One region of the Kitasatospora sp. NPDC056783 genome, then DNA from elsewhere that is predicted to be linked to it. Evidence: riboswitches for the same ligand, from Rfam matches in the RefSeq annotation. Region 1 holds a riboswitch; each other region holds the start of a gene.
What was found. Region 1 has a riboswitch for cyclic di-AMP ahead of ACFRMQ_RS30815 (transglycosylase family protein). Riboswitches for the same ligand answer to the same signal wherever they lie in the genome.

Region 1 (4,650 bases):
TCGCGGTTGCTGTCCAGGTTCGGCGCGAAGCCGCCCTCGTCGCCCAGGCCGGTGGACAGCCCGCGCTCCTTCAGCACGCCCTTGAGGGTGTGGTAGACCTCGACGCCCCAGCGGACGGCCTCGGAGAAGGACTCCGCGCCGATCGGAGCGATCATGAACTCCTGGATGTCGACGTTGGAGTCCGCGTGCGAGCCGCCGTTGAGGATGTTCATCATCGGAACCGGCAGGACGTGGGCGTTCGGGCCGCCCAGGTAGCGGAACAGCGGCAGGTCGCTGGCCTCGGAGGCGGCGTGCGCGACGGCCAGCGAGACGCCCAGGATGGCGTTGGCGCCGAGCGAGGACTTGTCCGGGGTGGCGTCCAGGTCCAGCATGGCCTGGTCGATCAGCCGCTGCTCGGTGGCGTCGTAGCCGACCAGCTCCGGGCCGATCTGCTCGATGACGGCCAGGACGGCCTTCTCGACGCCCTTGCCGAAGTAGCGGTTCTTGTCGCCGTCGCGCAGCTCCAGGGCCTCGAAGGCGCCGGTGGAGGCACCCGACGGGACAGCGGCACGACCCGTGCTGCCGTCGTCGAGGCCGACCTCGACCTCGACCGTGGGGTTGCCGCGCGAGTCGAGGATTTCACGGGCTACGACGACATCGATGGACGGCACGAGGCATCTCCTTGCGGAAGCAGGGTCCGGTCTGACGGGGTGCAGTCAGCGGGACGATTGCGGAGTCGTTACGACCAGAGCCTAACCGCCCGGGCTCCCGGGACCACCTCGGCCTCGGTTCCGTCTCAGCGTGTGGCCCCGCTACCCACCGGTAGTTCACCTGCTTGTCCCAGCTTGTCCCCCTGGGGCGGGCGAATGCGGACGAAGGGGACCGGTAGGACCGGTCCCCTTCGTCCACGGGTCGGAACACGCTTCGTCGGGCGTGGCGGTTCGACGCCGGATCGGGCACGGCGGCCCGGCATCGGCTCGGGCGCGAGGGCCCGACACCGGCTCAGCCGAGGTGCAGCACCTGGCCGGGCATGATCAGGTTCGGGTCGCCGCCGACGGTGGCGTGGTTCTGGTCGTACAGCGCGTGCCAGCCGCCGGACACGCCCTGGGCGGCGGCGATGGTCGACAGGGTGTCGCCGGCACGGACGGTGTAGTCGTGGCCGGTGGCCTGCGGGGCCGACTGCACGGCCGCCTGCGGGGCGTACTGCGGCTGGGCGGCGGCCTGGCCGGCGTACTGCTGGTAGACGCCCTGGTGGCTGGTCCAGTACCAGGCGCCGTTGTTCTGGTACCAGTACACCTTGGCGTCGGCGTCCCAGCCGGCCTTGCCGGAGAAGCCCGGGGTCTGCTGGGCCTGCTGCTGCGGGGCGGCCTGCTGGACCGGCTTGGCGGCGGGCTTCTGAGCCGGCTTCGGGGCCTGCTGCTGAGCCGGCTTCTCGGCCGGCTTGGCGGGCTTCGGGGCCTGCGGCTTGGGGGCGGTCTGGGTCTTGCCGCTCGAAGAGGTGTCGACGGAGGCCGGGGAGCCGCCCTTGGTCAGACCCGCCTTCTTGGAGCAGACCGGCCAGGCGCCCGGACCCTGCGAGGCGAGGACCTTCTCGGCGACCGCGATCTGCTGGCCCTTGCTGGCCTGGTTGGCCTGCGCGGCGTACGCGGTGCCGCCGTAGGCCTTCCAGGTGCTGGAGGTGAACTGGAGGCCACCGTAGAAGCCGTTGCCGGTGTTGATGCTCCAGTTGCCACCGCTCTCGCACTGGGCGACGGCGTCCCAGGTGGAGACCGGGGCGGCGGAGGCGCCGGTGGCGGTGAGGAGCGGCATCGCGAGTCCGACGCCGGCCACACCGGCGACGGCGATGGCCTTCTCGGCCTGGGTGCGACGACGGTGACGGCCAGTTCCAACGAACAGCATGAAGAGGTCCCTCTCCGCACGCCTGCGAGGTGAGCTGTCGGGTTCGGACCGGGAGGTGGCCCGGCCGCCGTAAGCGGAAACGATTCCGCTCGGGCGGCTTCACCCCAAGCCGTGGGGACGGCAACAAACCTGGTTCCCCCGCCCCTGCCCAGGGTTCTGGTCGGTTTCCCGTGGCGTGGCGGGCAGGATTCGGCGTTCCGCGCTCGGGGTCCGCAGCTGCGAACCCCAGGAGAGTAGACAGATCTTCAGACCAATCACAAGCTCATATCGCCGATATCACACCAGCATTACGGCGCGTGCCCAGCCGCCTACCGGCTTCGGCGTTATGTCCGGATTGGTCAGCGTTCATACCCCGCTTGGGAGTTGACCGACGATGTCCCGTCAGCGTCATCCCGGCTCGTCCGGGTCACGAAGGGCCCTGCTGAAGCGGATGCGGAGGGACGTGCGGCGAGCGGCTCTCCGGACTGAATTCCACCGGCAGTTCGCGCAGCCCACGCATGATCAGACCGCCCCGCCAGCGCAGATTCTCCGGGCTTTCCGCGAGCCGCAGATCGGGCAGCCGGGAAAGCAGCGTGGCCAGCGCGGCACGCCCTTCCAACCGGGCCAGCGGAGCGCCGATGCAGTAGTGGATGCCGTGCCCGAAGCCCAGGTGCGGGTTGTCCGTCCGCGCCAGGTCGAGGGTGTTCTCGTCCGAGAACCGGGCCGGGTCGCGGTCCGCCGCGGCCAGCACCACCAGCACCGGATCGCCGACCGGGATGTCCACTCCGCCGATGGTCAGCGGACGGGTCGCGAACCGCCAGGTCGCCAGCTCCACCGGTCCGTCGTAGCGCAGGAGTTCCTCGATCCCGGTCTCCAGCAGTCCGCTCTCCCCGCGCGCCACCGACTCCTGCAGCAGCCGGCGCTGCTCCGGGTTGCGCAGCAGCGCGTAGGTGCCGTTGCCGATCAGGTTGACGGTGGTCTCGAAGCCCGCGAACAAGAGGATGAAGGCCATCGCCGCGGCCTCGTTCTCGGTCAGGTGCTCGCCGTGGTCACTGGCCCGGATCAGACCGGAGATCAGGTCGTCGCCGAGGTCCGCGCGCTTGCGGTGGATCAGCTCCAGCAGGTACGCCCGCATCCGCTTCACCGCCCGCCCCACGCCGCCGCGTTGGCTGCCGCCCTGGCCCGGCTTCGTGTGCCGCAGCATCATTCCGGCCCAGTCGCGGAAGTCGTCCTGGTCCTCGGCCGGCACGCCCAGCATGTCGCAGATCGCGTAGATGGGGAGCGGGAAGGCGAACTCGTGGATCAGATCCGCCGAACCGCGCTGGGCGAAGCCGTCGATCAGCCGGTCGGTGAGCTGCTGCACCCTCGGCTCGAACTCGGCCACCCGGCGCGGGGTGAACGCCTTCGACACCAGCCGGCGCAGCCGGGTGTGGTCCGGCGGGTCGATGTTCAGCAGGTGGGTCATCAGGTCCGCCTGCCGCTCCCCCGGGATGCCCACCCGGCCGGTGCGGTGCGCCTGCTCGCTGTGGTGCGCCGGGTTCTTCGACAGCCGGCTGTCCGCCAGTGCCTGCCGGGCGTCCGCGTACCGCGTCACCAGCCAGGCCTCGACACCGCTCGGCAGCGTGGTGCGGTGCACCGGGGCGTGCTCACGCAGCCAGGCGTAGGCGGGGTACGGATCGGCGGCGAACTCCCAGGTGAACAGCTGCGGAGCGGGGACGCCGGACGGGGTGGTCGACCGGGTGCCGGACGGCGTGTCGGACGGCGTGTCGGACGGCGTCGTCGACGGCGTGGTGGCGGGCCGGGCGGGGTCGGGCTGAGCTGGCATGGACCGACCGTATCCGGTGCCACGCGCGCCCCCGTTCCGGCGGGCCGCCGCTCCCCCGCCGCCGGTTCGCGTCCGGCGTGCCAACTCTCCGTGGACGCCCCGTGGACGACTCTTGGACAGCTCTTGGCCGGAGAGCGGGCGTGAGCCTGGTCACCTGAGGGGTAATCCCTGTCGCGGAGGGTCAGGACCTGCCTACGATCCTCCGCAGTACGCGTGGGCGCCGGTGCGGTGTCGCCCACAGGGAGGAGCAGGCCATGCGGGTCAGCGGATCAGTCGTCGTCATCGCGGTCCTCGACGGCGGGTCGGGCGCGGGCCTCGCCCGCCGGTTCGCCGCGACCGGCGCCGCCGGAATGCTCATCGCCGACCAGCACGTCGGCATCGCCGAGGACCTCGCCGCCGAACTCGACCGGCCGGGCTGCCCCGTCGTCGGCGTCTGCGGAGACATCCGCCGCCCCAGCGACGTCGCCGCCCTCGTGGACACCGCCGAGAAGCACCTCGGCCCGATCGACCTGTTCGCGGTGGCCGGCCCGGCGGGCGAGCGGGTCATCCCGCTGACCGACCTGCCCGCCCACCTCGACCTGGAGCGCCTCGCCGAACTCGTCGTCCTCGTCGGCGAGGCCATCGGTGAGCTCGTCCCCCCGCAGCGGCACCCGGAGAGCGCCGCCACGGCGGCCTGAACCCGCCCCCGTCACTCCGCTTCGAGGCCCTCGGCCGCGCGCACCGCGTCCCGGTAACCGCGCGCGGCCGACCGCAGCGCGGCGTCCACATCCACCCCGGCGGCGGCCGCCCGCTGCACCACCGCGAGCAGCAGCCGGCCCGCCGAGTCCGCCGTCAGCTCGGCGGGCAGCTCGTACGCCTCGTCCGGCACCCCGGTGAAGTCCGCCCGGCGCACCCGGGACACCAGCTTCGCCGCGTACGCCAGCGAGGGAAGCCCGGCCGGCACGCCGTCCAGCACCGACTCACGGTCC
Region 2 (4,650 bases), on a different contig from region 1:
CACCAGGTTGCGGTACTCCGCCCCGGCCACCGGCAGCCCGGCCCAGGGCGGCGCCGAGCCGGCCCGCCGCGTCAGCGCCCCGGCCACCTCGGCGCGCCGGTCCGCCGACCGCGCCGCGGTGGCCGCCGTCGGGGCGGCCGGCGGCAGCGACAGCTGGGCCAGCCCGCCGGCCGCGAGCAGCAGCACGCCGCGCCGGGACAGCGGGCGGCGGGGGCCGGGTATCCGGGAGGAGCCGGACGGCGGGGCGTTCAGAGCCGGACCACCCCGGAGACCGGCATCGCGGTGACGCTCTCGTAGCGGACCTTGGCACCCGGGCGGGGGGCGTGCACGATCACACCGCCGCCGGCGTACATGCCGACGTGGTGCATGTCCCGGTAGAAGATCACCAGGTCTCCCGGTCGCGCTTCGGACAGGCTGATCCGCTGCCCGGCGTACGCCTGGGCCTGCGAGGTGCGCGGCAGGGTCACTCCGGCCTGCCGCCAGCTGTAGTACATCAGACCGGAGCAGTCGAACGCGTTCGGCCCGGTGGCCCCGTAGACGTACGGCGAGCCGATCATCCGCACCGCGGCGGCCAGCGCGGCGGCCCCGCGTTCGGAGGCGGGCGGCGCGGAGCCGAGGTCCAGCCGGTCGGTGCCGCGGGTGGCGCGCTGCTCGGCGTCCCGGGCGTCCTGGGCCGCCAGCCGGGCCCGTTCGCCGGAGCCCAGGCCGTTGAGCAGCTTCTGCGCCGCGGCCAGCCGCTGCTGGATCTGCTGTTTGCCGTCGGCGAGCGAGCGGCGGGTCTCGTCCAGCTCGACGAGCTTGTCGGCCGCCTCGGCGCGGCGCTGGTCGAGCCTGCGCTGACGGGCGAGCAGCTCGCGCAGGGTCTCCTGCTGGCGTGTGGCGGCCTGGCCCATGGTGCGGGCCCGGGCCAGGTAGCCCTCCGGGTCGGGCGAGAGGATCAGCTGGGCGGTCTGGGTCATCCCGCCGCCGCGGTACTCGGCCCCGGCGACCGTCGCCAGGTCGCCGCGCAGCTGGTTGAGCTGGTCCTGGGCGAGGGCGATCTCCCCCTGGAGGATGGTGGTCTCGCCCTGGAGCCGCCGCTGCGCCTCCTGCGCGGCGTTGTACTTCTCGGACGCCTGCTCGGCCTCGTCGTACAGCTGCTCCACCTGTGTCTTGACGTCCTGGCGGTCGGTCGGGTCCGGGGTGCCGGGGGCGGCCTGGGCACTGCCCCCGGCGGCCACGCCCAGCGCGGTGGCGGCGGCCGCGGTCAGCACCAGCGCCCGGGCGAGCAGTGGGGAACGACGGTGCACGGGCATGGCGGCAGCGGCTCCAATCCTGCGGCGCGGGCCCCCGCCGCCGCACCAGTGCGGGCGGCCGTCGAGCGGAAGTCCGGTGGCAGACGTTAGCGAGTCCGGGCAAGCGAGTCCAAACCCCTGCCAACCCGAATATTCGACCACTTATCGGACATCAGATCGAGCGCCCCGGAAAAGCCGCAGGCCCGGCCTCCCCTGACGGGAAGACCGGGCCCGGAAGCGCCCGAGCGGGGATCAGACCCGCACGATGGAGGTCAGCGGCATGTTGGAGACCGCCTCGTAGCGCACCGACGTACCCGTCCTGGGGGCGTGCAGCACCTGGCCGTTGCCGGCGTAGATGCCGACGTGGTGGGCGTCGCTGTAGAAGATCAGCAGGTCGCCGGGCTGGGCCTGGGAGAGGTCGGTGCCGATCCGGGTGCCGGCCCCGGCCTGCGCCTGCGAGGTGCGCGGCAGCGACACGCCCGCCTGGTTGTACGCCCAGACCATCAGACCGGAGCAGTCGAAGGAGCTCGGGCCGGTGGCGCCCCAGACGTACGGGCTGCCGATCTTGGAGGCCGCGTACGAGAGGGCGGCGGCACCGCGCGAGCTGCCGGCGGCCACCTTCACCGGAGCGGTGGTCGTGGGCGCCGAGAGGTCGCTGCGGCCGTTGTCGCGCGAGGCGCGGTCGGCACCGCCCTGCTGGGCCTGGGCGGCGTCGGCCTTGGCCTTGGCCTCCGCGGCGGCCTTCTGGTCGGCCTGCTGGATCGCCTGGCGCTCCTGCGCGGAGAGCGTGTTGAACAGGTCCTGGGCAGCCTTCAGCTTGCTCTGGACCTCCTCCTTGGAGGACTTCAGCTGCTGGGTGGTCGAGTCCAGCTCGGCGAGCTTGCCCTGGGCCTCGGTGCGGTCCTGGTCCAGCTTGCGCTGCTGCTCCTGGAGTTGCTTCAGCTGGTTCTTCTGGCTGTCCCCGGCCTGGTTCAGCGCGCCGGCCTGGTTCAGGAAGGTGTCCGGGCTGGAGGAGAACATCAGCTGGACGGTCGGCGAGATGCCGCCGTTGCGGTACTGCTCGCCCGCGATCTCCGCGAGCCCGCCCTGGAGCTCGGTCACCTGGGCCTGCTGACGGGCCACCTGGTCCTGGAGGCCGGAGACCTGCTTCTCCAGCTCCTGCTGCTTCTCCAGCGAGGCGTTGTACTTCTCGGTCGCGACCTCGGCCTGCTCGTTGTACTGGTCGACCTGCTCCTTGACCTGTTCCTTGGTCGGCTGCGGGTCGGCGTGGGCGCCGGACTGCGCGGAGAGGGCGACGGCCGCGGCGGCGAGACCGGTCATGATCGAGACCCGGGTGCGGCCGGCGGGCTTGGGACGACGATGGGACGCCACGAAGGCGGACTCCTTCTTCCTACGTCCGCCTACCGGGTGAGCTGACGGGTTCGGGCCGGAAGCATGCCCTACGACGCCTCACGGCCGCTCCCGCGGCCGACCTGGCGCCGATTCACCCCGGAGGAACGTGGTTCCCCGGCTCCGCTCCGCAGCGCCCCCGATTACTGGGCTCCCCTGTCGGGCAGTCGCTTCGACCTGCCCCGCTGCCTCGCGAACTCGGCGGAAACCACCGCCGCCACCCTGGCTGGGCGATCGACAGTGCGGTGGTTCGGATCACGACCCTAGTAACTGAACCGTGATCCGTTCAAATCCTTGTCAGAAAAAAGACAGAAGATTACCCAAGTTCTTTTGTGAAAATGACCGATGGTGACCACTGGCGCACACAAGGCTGATCAGTTCTCAGCATGTGGTCACGAGAGGGGCGGGAAACCCGAACGCCACCCCGAGTGGAGGTGGCGCTGATCACAGGGACCGCGAAGGCCCCCCGGGCATGTCGGGCCGTCAGACCCGGCGGATGGTGTTGATCTGCATCGCGTCGGCCTTCATCACCTTCACCACGTCACCGGTGTGCGGCGCGTGGACCACCATGCCGTTGCCGATGTACATCCCGACGTGGTGCATGTCGGGGCCGTACACCACCAGGTCACCCGGCTGGGCCTGGTCCAGCGAGGGCACCCGGGTGCCGTAGTGGCCCTGCTCCTGCGAAGTGCGCGGCAGCGAGACGCCGGCCTGCCCGTACGCCCAGACCATCAGGCCCGAGCAGTCGAAGGTGGTCGACCCGGTGGCGCCCCACACGTACGGCGAGCCCTGCTTGCCCATCGCCTTGGCCACCGCGGTGGCCGCGTAGCCGCTGGCCGCCGGCAGGCTGCCGAGGTCCACCCGGTCGCTGCCGCGCGAGGCGCGCTCGTCCTGCGCCTGCTGGGCCTTCAGCGCGACGCGGTCGGCGGCGCTGAGCGAGTTCAGCAGGTCCTGGGCGGCCTTCAGCTTGGCGTTGACGTCCGTCTTGGCCTGGTTCAGGTCCTTGGTGGTGGTGTCGAGCGAGGAGAGCACCGCGGCCGCCTCGGTCTTCTCCTGGTCCAGCCGGCGCTGCTGCTCCAGCAGGTTCTTGAGCGCCTCGGCCTGACTGCTGCTGGCCTGCTGGATGGTGGAGGCCTTCTCCAGGTAGCCGGAGGGGTCGGAGGAGAGCATCAGCTGGACGGACGCGTCGATGCCGCCGGTGCGGTACTGCTCGCCCGCCACCTCGGCCAGGCCGCCCTGGAGCCGGGTCATCTCCTCCTGGCCGCGGGCCACCTGGTCCTGCAGCTGGTCGGCCTGCTTGCGCAGCTGGTCGGACCGCTCCTTGGCGCCGTTGTACTTCTCCGCGGCCTGCTCCTGCTCCTGCTGGAGCTGGTCGATCTGTGCCTTGACGTCCGAGGTGTTCGGCTGCGGCGCGGCGTGCGCGGCCACCTGGGCGGAGAGGGCGACCGCGGTCGCGGCGGCAGCGGTGAGCACGGAGATCCGTGCGCGGCTCGGCTGCCTGGGACGGCGGTGGGAGGCCAAGTGTCCGGCTCCTTCTTCCATCGGACTCACCTGATGGGATGAGATTCCGGAAAATAGGTTTGACACCTGACCCTAGTGAAGTTCTATCCGTTCTGCTACTCCCCCGAACGTGTGAACTCCGGTCACCGCACTGACTTCACGGAACCCGCACCGGCCCCGGAAACCCTGTCCGACCAGGCATCATGACGTCCTGATCCGGGCTCAGGGCCGGGCCAGCCGGTTCAGCAGGAGCACCGACGCCACCGGGCGCGCGCCCGCCTTCCGCACGCCCTCCGCGACCTCCCGGTCGGTGGACACCACCACCACCGGACGCCCCTGCGGCTCGGCCCGCACCAGACGGCGGATCAGCTCGTCGGCCGTCTCCCCGGTCCGGCTGAACCGCACCCGGACCCCGCGCGGCGGCGCCATGATCACCGGGACGTCCAGGTCCTGCCCGTCGAACACACAGGTGACCTCCGCCTGGGTG
Region 3 (4,650 bases), on a different contig from region 1:
TTCGTGCTGATCAACGGTTACAGCGAGAAGATCGACGCGCCGTTCATCTCGCCGGACGACCGGGCCGCGATGTGGATGGCCGTCCAGCACCTGGCCGAACTCGGGCACGAGCGGATCGGGCTGGCCGTCGGCCAGCGCCGGTACGTGCCGGTGCTGCGCAAGATCGAGGGCTTCACGGCGGCGATGCGCGAGGTGCTCGGGTACGGCCGGGAGGAGGCCGAGAACCTCGTCCACCACACGCTGTTCAGTGTGGAGGGCGGGCACGCGGCGGCCGGTGCGCTGCTCGACAAGGGCTGCACCGCGATCGTCTGCGGGAGCGACATGATGGCGCTCGGGGCGATCCGGGCGGTGCGCCGGCGCGGGCTGTCGGTGCCGCAGGACGTGTCGGTGGTCGGCTTCGACGACTCGCCGCTGATCGCCTTCACCGAGCCGCCGTTGACCACGATCCGCCAGCCGGTCGAGTCGATGGCCACGGCGGCGGTGGACGCGCTGCTGGAGGAGGTCGGCGGGAACGCGGCCCAGCGCGGCGAGTTCATGTTCCAGCCGGAGCTGGTGATGCGGGGGTCCACCGGGGCCTGCGCGCGCTGAGCGCCGGCCGTCGTGGCCGCCACGCCGAACGGTCGGGCCCCGGAGGGCGGTTGCTCTCCGGGGCCCGTCGGCGTGTGCGGGGGCGGTCGTCGTGGGCGGCGGCCCGGTCAGCCCTCCTGGGTGGTCGGACGGTCGACGGTGAGCCGGTGTCCGTCGGCCGCTTCGCCGGTACGGGTCTCGGTGCGACGGCCGCGGGCCAGGTAGTCGCGCAGAACCAGTTCGACGGCGTCCTGCGGGTTCGTGGTGCCGGAGAGCATCATCGCGTCTATCGCGAGGTTCGCGTCGAGGGTGATGGTGACCTGGGCCATGTGACTCCTCCTCGGGTGCAGAGCAGCAGCATGCCGGTCGGGGGAGGGAACCACCACCCCACCGGATCGGGCGGAACCGCCGGAGGGCTGTGCGCGGGGACGGGCTCCGGGACGCGCCCGGGGAACGGCGGAACCCCCGGGGAGAGCGACCAGACTCTCCCCGGGGGTGGTGGGTGGTCAGCGTTCGGACGGCGGCTGACGGCTGACGGAGAACAGATGACGGATGACAGATGATGAAATCTGTTATCTGTCATCCGTCATCTGTGCCCCTTGCCGGCCGTCACCGCGCGTCCATCGGCCGATCGCCGTCCTCAGACCCGGCCGGCGAAGTCCGGGGCCCAGTTGGCGATGCTCTGCTCGCGCACGCCCGAGCTCGGGTTGGCGGCCTCGACGTACTTGCCGTTGCCGACGTAGATCGCGACGTGGTAGACGCCGGAGTCCTTGCCGTTGTTGGACCAGAACAGCAGGTCGCCCGGCTGGAGGCTGTCCAGCGAGACGTGGGTGCCGGCGGCGGCCTGGTCGGCGGCGACGCGCGGTACCGAGATGCCCGCGGCGCGCAGCGCGGCCTGGGTCAGGCCGGAGCAGTCCCAGCCACCGTTGCCGGTGCCGCCGTACACGTACGCCTGACCGACCTTCGACTCGGCGAAGGAGACCGCGGCGGCCATGCTGCCGGTGGCGGCCGGAGCCTGGGTCTGGGGCTTCGCCGGGGCCGGGGTCTGCGGGGCGGGCTTGGTGGCCGGCTTGGTGGCGGGGCCCTGGGGCCGCGCGGTCGGCTGGGCGTTCACGGCACCACCGTTCGCGGACTGGCCGGCCTGCTGCGAACGGTCGGACCGGGTGGCGTCCGAGCCGGACTTGCCGTCGATGGACAGGTGCTGGCCGGGGTAGATGGTGTCCGGGCCCTCGGTCAGGGTGCCGCGGTTGAGCTCGTACAGCCGCTGCCAGCCGCCCCGCACGTTGTGCTGGTCGGCGATCGAGGACAGCCAGTCCCCCGCGACGACGGTGTAGTCGCCGCCCTGGGCCTGCTGCTGACGCTTCTGGACCCAGTTGCCCGTGGCGGAGCCGGAGGCGGCCTGAGCGCCGTCCTGGGCGGGCGCGGCGGGCGCGGCGGGCGCGGCGGGCGCGGCCGGGGTCTGCGGGGCGGGCTTGGCGGCCGGAGCGGCGGGCTTCGGGCTCTGGGCGGGCTTGGCGGCGGTCGAACCGGCGGTCGAGCCCGCCGAGGTGTCGACCGCCGCGGCGGCTCCGCCCTTCGTGAGGCCGGCCTTGACGGAGCAGACCGGCCAGGCGCCCGGCCCCTGCGAGGCGAGGACCTTCTCGGCGACGGCGATCTGCTGGTCCTTGGTGGCCAGGTCGGCGCGCGCGGCGAAGGCGGTGCCGCCGAAGGCGGACCAGGTGCTGGAGGTGAACTGGAGGCCGCCGTAGAAGCCGTTGCCGGTGTTGATGCTCCAGTTGCCGCCGCTCTCGCACTGGGCGACCTTGTCCCAGGTGGCGACGGTGGCGGCGGAGGCGGTGCCGGAGGTGAGGCACGGGACGGTGAGTCCGACGCCCGCGACGCCGAGGGCGGCGATCACGCGGCGGGTGCGATTGGACGGGCTGGTGCCGTTGGTGGGCAGCATGAAGACGCGGTCCTCTCCCACGCCTGCGAGGTGAGCTGTCGGATTCGGGCTGGAGTTGCCCGGCCGCGCGGTGAGCGCGGCTTCACCCCTAGCCCTGGACCGTTCCGGGGATCGGTCCGGGGCGACTTACCTGTGGGTCCCCCGCTCCTGCCGTGGTGCGTTTTCGCGCTGCCAGGACATCCGACGGCAGGACTCGGCGTCGCGGATGAACCGGGTTCGTGTGGTCACGAACGGAGAGCACGTTAATCAGACTCAAGTTCAAACCGCAAACCTTGTGATACGCGTCACGGTTTAGTGAGAACTGCCAAAAGCCAGCTCGATCAAGATCGTAAATGATCGTTTTCTGGCAATTTCGTTGAGGAACTCGACAACTGGCTCCGCTTCAGCAATGACATGACGGCACATCGGGGTGAGCTGCGGCGCACTCCGGAACGCGTCCGTGCGATGGCGCCCCACGCGTCCGAGTGGGCACGACTCATTTCCCTTCAAATAGCTCAAGAACGGACATTCCACTTCATTGCCACTCAACTCCCGAAGCGGGTGGAATGCGCGAGAAGCGGTGGCGGCCGGCGCCCGGTGGCGGCAGACGACGAGAGTCGGTGAGCGGGACAGGGGTGGGCGGGACAAGGTGAGCGGGGTGGAGCGGGCGGGGCAAAGAGAAAGGCCCGGAGCGCGAACCGCTCCAGGCCCCTCGGCGCGCGCGAACCGGCGCGCGGTGTCGACCTACTGTCCGGCGTACCCCTCGGCGGCCGCGTGGGCGCCGCGAGCGCCCTCCACGGCCCCCTCGGCCTCGGCGGCGGCCGCCGCCTCGGCCCGGGCCAGCTCCTCCGGGGACGGCGTGGGCAGCGCGGCCAGGTAGGTGGAGGCGATCAGCTGGCCGACGGACGGGTACGCGCCCAGCGGTGCGGCCGACGGACAGCCGGTCTCCTCGGCGGCGGTGGCGAGCAACTCGGAGTCCGCCTCCGGACCGATCACCAGCGGGGCCAGCGCCGGGCGCTGCGAGCCGGTGTCCCTGAGGTGGTTGACGGCCGCGGCGACCGAGCCGGGCACGTCGAGCGCGGCGGCGACGACCGGCACGGCCAGTCGGGCGGCCAGCAGCACGCCGGTGATGCCGGCCGCGGCGGCCGCGTCCTCGCCGCCGACGGTGGTCAGCACCACGCCGTCCGCGGCGGTCGCGATGGCGAACAGCCGGGCCCGGTCGGCGCGGGCCAGCCCGGCCTCGGACAGCCGGACGTGCACGGCCTCGGCCAGCAGCGGGTGCGGGCCCAGCGGGTCGGTGACGGGTGCGCCGTACTCGGCGGCGAGCGCGTGAAGCTCGGTCAGGAAGGTGTGCGGGCCCGGCACCAGGGGCACCAGGATCGGCATCGGCAGCCCGGTCTCGGCGGCCACCGTCAGCAGCTCGGCCACCGTGCGCTCCTCGCCGTCGGCGGCCTCGGAGCCGTTGCCCGGGAGGTAGCCGACCGCGGTCCGAACGCCGTTCTGCTCGGTGCGGACGATCGAGAGCAACTCCTCGACGACCGAGCGGGACTCGGGCCCGGCGGTCGCGGGTACGGCGAGCACCAGGGCCGGGGCGCCGGCCGGGATCTCGGGGCGCTCGGGACGACGGTGGCGCCCCCGCGCACGGGAGCCTGGAGTGCGGACGGGCAGTGGCGCGCCCGGGATGGCTGCGGTGCTCATGCCGGAGATCGTAGGACATCGCCCCGTCCGGCTTGCAGTCGGCTGCCGTACGGGTTTCGCGCGGTCGTGGTGCGGACTCGGTGTGCCCGCGCCACCGTTCAGGCGCTTTGCCTACAATCCGGACATTCCTCTCCCAACTCGGCGTGGACCGTCACGGTCCTGACGCCATCCGGGACGGCTGGCGTTGCATCAGTGGCGCGTGAGATGTCTCACAGCGCGGGAGGCGCTTGACGGAGGGTCACGGGGGTGCGACTCCCGGCGCTCGAAGATCAACATTCAGCGGGGAGGTGCTCACGGCCGGTTATCGCGAGCCCGACGATTCCATAGGCTATGTCCGTTTACGTACCGTCAGGGGAAGGGTCCGTGAAGAGTTCGAGGCTGGGAATGAAAGGCCTCGTGCACCTGCACTGTCCCGTGCTGATGCACGTGCACTGCGGCTATCATCACGTCAAGTGAGGCGTTGT
Region 4 (4,650 bases), on a different contig from region 1:
GCCCACCGCTCTTGTGCACTGCGGATGATGTCAGACTTCCAATTTATCCGACCGGGCGCACTCGGTCAGGCACTCGCCACGGTACGGTTCGCCACCGCCCGGCCGTCGGGATGTGCGACCGGCACATGGGCACGGCCGGCCGGCGGCCCTAGCGTCCGGCCATGAGACGCACCCCCACGCACCCCGCCTCGACGAGGCGCGCCCCCACCGCCCTCGCCGCCGCGCTCCTGATGCTGGCCGCCGCCTTCCTCGGCGCCCCCACCGCCGCCCAGGCCGCGAGCGCCGCGAACACCGCGAACACCGCGAACACCGCGAACACCGCCACCACCGCCACCACCGTGAGTGGCGCCACCGCCGCCCCCCTCACTCTGGAAGCCACCTTCCCCGCCCCCGGCAACGGCTGGGCCAAGGTCGAGCGCTACCTCGACGCCACCCCCGGCTTCCGCGCCGAGCAGTTCCCGTCCGACGGCCGCGGCGACCAGGACGGCGCCCGCCGGACGTACTTCGGTACCGGCCGGCCCTCCTCCGCCCGTTTCCTGCTCTACTCCGCCGTCGGCTGGGACACCGGCAGCAAGGCCACCCCCGTCCTGTTGGTCCACGGAGCCAACGACAACGCCGACCGGGCCTGGGCGAACCCGGGGGAGAGCAGTGTCTGCGGCGCCGCGAGCTGCCCGTCCACCGGCCTCGCCCAGTACCTGTCCGGCACCGGCCACCGGGTCTTCGCGATCGGCTTCGCCCACAAGCACGGCGACAACCTGCTCCAGGCCCAGGCCGTCGGCGACGCCGTCGCGCTGATCCGGGACCGGCTCGGCGTCCCCCAGGTCGACGTGGTGGCGTGGAGCAAGGGCGAGGTCGCCGCCAGGGCGTACGTGTCCTCGGTGAAGCCCTCCTGGGGGAGGTCCTACGCGGGTGACGTGCGTCGTCTGATCACCCTCGGCGGGCCGAACGGCGGGCTGGACTACGTGTACGCGCACGGCTGGGACTTCGACCTGGTCTCCTGGCCGGCCTGCGGCGGCACCGCCAACGTGCCGTCCCCGCACCTCTCCATGACCTGCTACGGCACGTACACCGCGCAGCCCTGCCTCGGGGTCCTGCCGAGCGGCGGCTACGACTGCTACCCGGGCCAACGCCAACTGCTCGCCCGCTGGGACGGTACCTACGGGGTGGACTCCACCGCCCAGGACTGGTGGACCACATACTACGGCGGCCAGGGCTTCTACACCTCCGGCCAGGGCATCCAGGCGGCGATCGACGCGGGCTCGCTGATCGCGCCGCTCCGGCAGGCCGGCATCCCGGCCTCGGTGCGCACCTACCTGCTGGCGGGCGGGTCCGCCGACATTCCGGGCGTGCTCAACGAGAACCGCGGGCCGAGCGACGGCCTGGTGTTCACCGCGAGCGCGCTGGACACCACCGGCATCGCGACGGTCGGCGGCACCCGGCTGCTCGGCGGCCTCAACCACATGAAGCTCGCCTGGGCGCCGGAGGCGGAGAGCCAGGTCGACGCCTGGCTCGGCTGACCAGGCTGGAGCAGACCAGAGCAGGCCAGGCCAGGCCAGGCCAGACCAGACAGGACCAGGACGAACCCGATCGACTCAGCCGATTCGGCCGGCCGTCTTCCCCCGCTCCTCCGCCATCCGTCTCCCGGAAGTCGATCAACTCGACCGCCACTCGGTGTCGTTGATCGGCACCACTGTGACCTGTGCGACAACCGGCCCGGCCGAGTTGTCCGTCCACGGACGACCCGCCTAGCCTGCAACGGTCGTCCGCCCTCGCGGACCCCGTCGCCGGGACGCCGAGTCCCGTCCACCCGTCGGCGGGTCACCGAGCACCACAGTGGACGGGAGCGGGGGAACCAAGGTCAGCGCCCGGCTCGTACGCCCCCGCGTGCGGGCCGAGGCTAGGGGTGAAGCCGCTCCCGGGCGGCCGGGCAACCTCAGCCCGAACCCGACAGCTCACCTCGCAGGCGTCGCCGAGGTGACCCCATGCCCAAGCCCGACAGCTCCACGCTCCGGCCCGCGTTCGTGCGCGGCCGTCGTCGCGCACCGCGCCACGCCCGCCCGTCCCACCGCCTCCGCAACGCGGTCCTCGCCGCCGTCGGGGCGTTCGCCATCAGCGGCGCCGGCCTGCTCGGAGTGCCGTCCACCACGGGTGCCCAGGCGACCGCCGGCGCAGGTGCCGCCGCCGCGCCGACCGTCACCCAGGACCGGCTCGCCCCCGTCGGCATGGTCGCGGGCAAGGCCACGGCCGCCTCGCTCGTGCTGCACTCCTCGGACTGCGTCACCGCGAAGACCGTCGGTGTGGGCGTGCGCGACGCCGGCGGGAACAACCTTGACTTCCCCGGCCACGCGTCCGACGTGCGGATCTGCCCGGAGGGGTTCGACTTCACCAGCGCCGCGCGCGCCCTGCCGGCCGGGACGTACACCCAGTTCGGCTTCTGGCAGGACCTCGACGGCATCTGGCACGACCTGGCCGCGCGGCAGCTGGTGGTCTCCGCCGGCGGGACGCCGACGCGGACCCCGGCCCCTGCCGGCCACCCCGGGCCGGCAGGGCTGACCTCCTGACCTCCTGACCCCCTGACCTCCTGACCCTCTGGGACTCTCCGGGACCCTCTGGCCCGTGAACCCCGACCCCTCGGTGGGCGCGGGGCGGTACGCCCACCGGTGGGCGTTCGGCGGCGAGCGCCCACCGGCGGGACCGTACGGTTCAGGAGCCGGCGGCCGTCGCGACGACCGTGATGTCGAACGGCTGCCTGTTGTTGCTCTCGTCCGGGTCGTCCGCGCCGTGCACCTCGACCGAGCCGCCGCTCAGCGTGCCCGCCGGCAGTTCCGGGTCGAGCCGCACCGGGATGAGGGCGGTCGCGCTGCGCCCCTCCCGCAGCCCGGGCTCGAACGAGCACCGCACGACGCGGCCGTGGTCGCGGTTGCGGCCGAGCACCCGGCAGTCGGACGGGAAGTAGGGGCCCTCGGGCGTGACCCCCTTGGGCAGGGTGACCACGACGGTGAACGGGGAGGCCGTGGTGCCCGGGCCGCGGTTGCCGACGAACGCGCGGACGGTGGTGGTGCCACCGGGGGCGGCCGCGTCCGGGTCGAGCCGGACCACCTCGAGGTCGGCGCGGGACGGGCGGTCGGCCGCCGGTGCGGGCAGCGTGGTGGCCTCGGAGACCCCGGGTGCCGCCGGCGCGGGCAGCGTGGTGGCCTCGGAGACCCCGGGAGTTACCGGGGCGGGCAGCGTGGTGGCCTCGGACGTCGTGGGCGCGGGCAGGGTGGACGCCGCCTGCGCGCCCGGCACGACGACCTCCACCGCGGGCCGGGGCTCGGGGCGGTGCAGCGCCCAGGACGGGTCGGTGGCCAGCACCGTCACCGCGCACCCCGCTGCCACGGCCGCGATCAACCCGGCGCCGCCGAAGCCCCCGCCTCTTCCGGCGGCGCGCCGCGTGCCGCCGTCCCGTCCGCCGGTGTTTCGTCCGCCGCTGCCCCGACCGTCACCGCCCCGCACGTCGGTACCGCCTGCCGCACCGCCCCGCACGTCCCGGTCCTGCTGCTCCATCCCCGCTCACCCTGCCCTCGCGTCCCGGCCGCCCGCGCCGTCGCGGGCCGCGTCGGCACCAGGGTGGCGGAGCCGTCACCGGAGCCGGGTGCCAACCCGCCCGTCGTCCGCCCGAACGGGTGACGCGGCGCGCCGACACGGCCACGTCGGCCGGCAACGGGGGTTGACGTGGTGTCAGGGGGCGAGGACCTGCCCCAGCCGAGCCGCGATCTGGTGCATCACCGGTACCAGCGAGGCGGCCCCGGCCTGTTCCTCCAGGGCGCGGATGCGGGCCTCCGGGCCGGAGACGGAGAGCGCGGTCGGCGTCGGCGCGCCCGGGACGGCGAGCGCGATGCAGCGGACGCCGATCTCCTGCTCCTGGTCGTCGACCACGTAGCCGCGCTCGCGTGCCTCGGCGAGCTGGCGCATCAGCTCCTGCGGGTCGGTGACGGTGTACTCGGTGTGCGCGGGCAGCGGGTTGGGGCCGAGCACGGCGCGAGCCTCGTCCTCGGGCAACTGGGCGAGCAGCGCCTTGCCGACGCCGGTGCAGTGCGGCTGCACCCGTCGGCCGACCTCGGTGAACATCCGCATCGAGCGGCGCGACTGCACCTGGCCGACGTACACCACCTCGCCGCCCTCCAGCACCGCCAGGTTGGCGGTCTCGCCGGTGGCCTCCATCAGTTCGGCCAGGTACGGGCGGGCCCAGCTGCCGAGCAGTCGGCCGGCCGTCTCGCCGAGGCGGATCAGCCGGGGGCCGAGGGTGTAGCGGCGCGCGGTGTCCTGGCGGACATAGCCCTGCTGGACGAGGGTACGAACCAGTCTGTGGATGGTCGGCATCGGGAGGCCGGAGCTGGTGGAGAGCTCGCTGAGCGTGGCCACGCCGCCGGAGTCGGCCAGCGCCTCCAGGAGTTGGAAGGCGCGCTCGACGGACTGCACGCCGCCGCTCGCGCGGTCGGTGCCTGTCGTCGGTGCTGAGTCGGAGGTCGCGGCCACCGGCGTTCCCTTCGCTGTCGGTGAGGAGTAGAGTCCCGGCGATCTCTCAACAAACCGTTGAAATTCTGTATCGCGGAAACTAGTCTCCACCTTACAGAATCGAACTCGCCGGTAGGCGGGTGCGGATCGTGG

Region 2: it holds a riboswitch for cyclic di-AMP, as region 1 does, so the genes downstream of both, ACFRMQ_RS20875 (NlpC/P60 family protein) here and ACFRMQ_RS30815 (transglycosylase family protein) in region 1, are expected to answer to the same signal.
Region 3: it holds a riboswitch for cyclic di-AMP, as region 1 does, so the genes downstream of both, ACFRMQ_RS10830 (transglycosylase family protein) here and ACFRMQ_RS30815 (transglycosylase family protein) in region 1, are expected to answer to the same signal.
Region 4: it holds a riboswitch for cyclic di-AMP, as region 1 does, so the genes downstream of both, ACFRMQ_RS24010 (hypothetical protein) here and ACFRMQ_RS30815 (transglycosylase family protein) in region 1, are expected to answer to the same signal.

What each region holds. Positions count from the first base shown of each region.
Region 1 covers NZ_JBHUAF010000301.1:4,847-9,496, forward strand. Annotated here, with positions in the region: gene eno (phosphopyruvate hydratase) at 1-650, opposite strand, end outside; gene ACFRMQ_RS30815 (transglycosylase family protein) at 982-1,878, opposite strand; cyclic di-AMP (ydaO/yuaA leader) riboswitch at 1,884-2,050, opposite strand; gene ACFRMQ_RS30820 (cytochrome P450) at 2,285-3,682, opposite strand; gene ACFRMQ_RS30825 (SDR family NAD(P)-dependent oxidoreductase) at 3,937-4,359, shown strand; gene ACFRMQ_RS30830 (MazG family protein) at 4,371-4,650, opposite strand, start outside.
Region 2 covers NZ_JBHUAF010000141.1:10,962-15,611, reverse strand. Annotated here, with positions in the region: gene ACFRMQ_RS20885 (hypothetical protein) at 1-186, opposite strand, end outside; gene ACFRMQ_RS20880 (NlpC/P60 family protein) at 249-1,295, opposite strand; gene ACFRMQ_RS20875 (NlpC/P60 family protein) at 1,527-2,645, opposite strand; cyclic di-AMP (ydaO/yuaA leader) riboswitch at 2,656-2,809, opposite strand; gene ACFRMQ_RS20870 (NlpC/P60 family protein) at 3,147-4,184, opposite strand; gene ACFRMQ_RS20865 (NYN domain-containing protein) at 4,386-4,650, opposite strand, start outside.
Region 3 covers NZ_JBHUAF010000050.1:14,189-18,838, forward strand. Annotated here, with positions in the region: gene ACFRMQ_RS10820 (LacI family DNA-binding transcriptional regulator) at 1-588, shown strand, start outside; gene ACFRMQ_RS10825 (hypothetical protein) at 696-896, opposite strand; gene ACFRMQ_RS10830 (transglycosylase family protein) at 1,208-2,530, opposite strand; cyclic di-AMP (ydaO/yuaA leader) riboswitch at 2,517-2,677, opposite strand; gene ACFRMQ_RS10835 (sirohydrochlorin chelatase) at 3,233-4,186, opposite strand.
Region 4 covers NZ_JBHUAF010000180.1:445-5,094, forward strand. Annotated here, with positions in the region: gene ACFRMQ_RS24005 (esterase/lipase family protein) at 162-1,517, shown strand; cyclic di-AMP (ydaO/yuaA leader) riboswitch at 1,817-1,981, shown strand; gene ACFRMQ_RS24010 (hypothetical protein) at 1,983-2,561, shown strand; gene ACFRMQ_RS24015 (hypothetical protein) at 2,704-3,378, opposite strand; gene ACFRMQ_RS24020 (IclR family transcriptional regulator) at 3,721-4,518, opposite strand.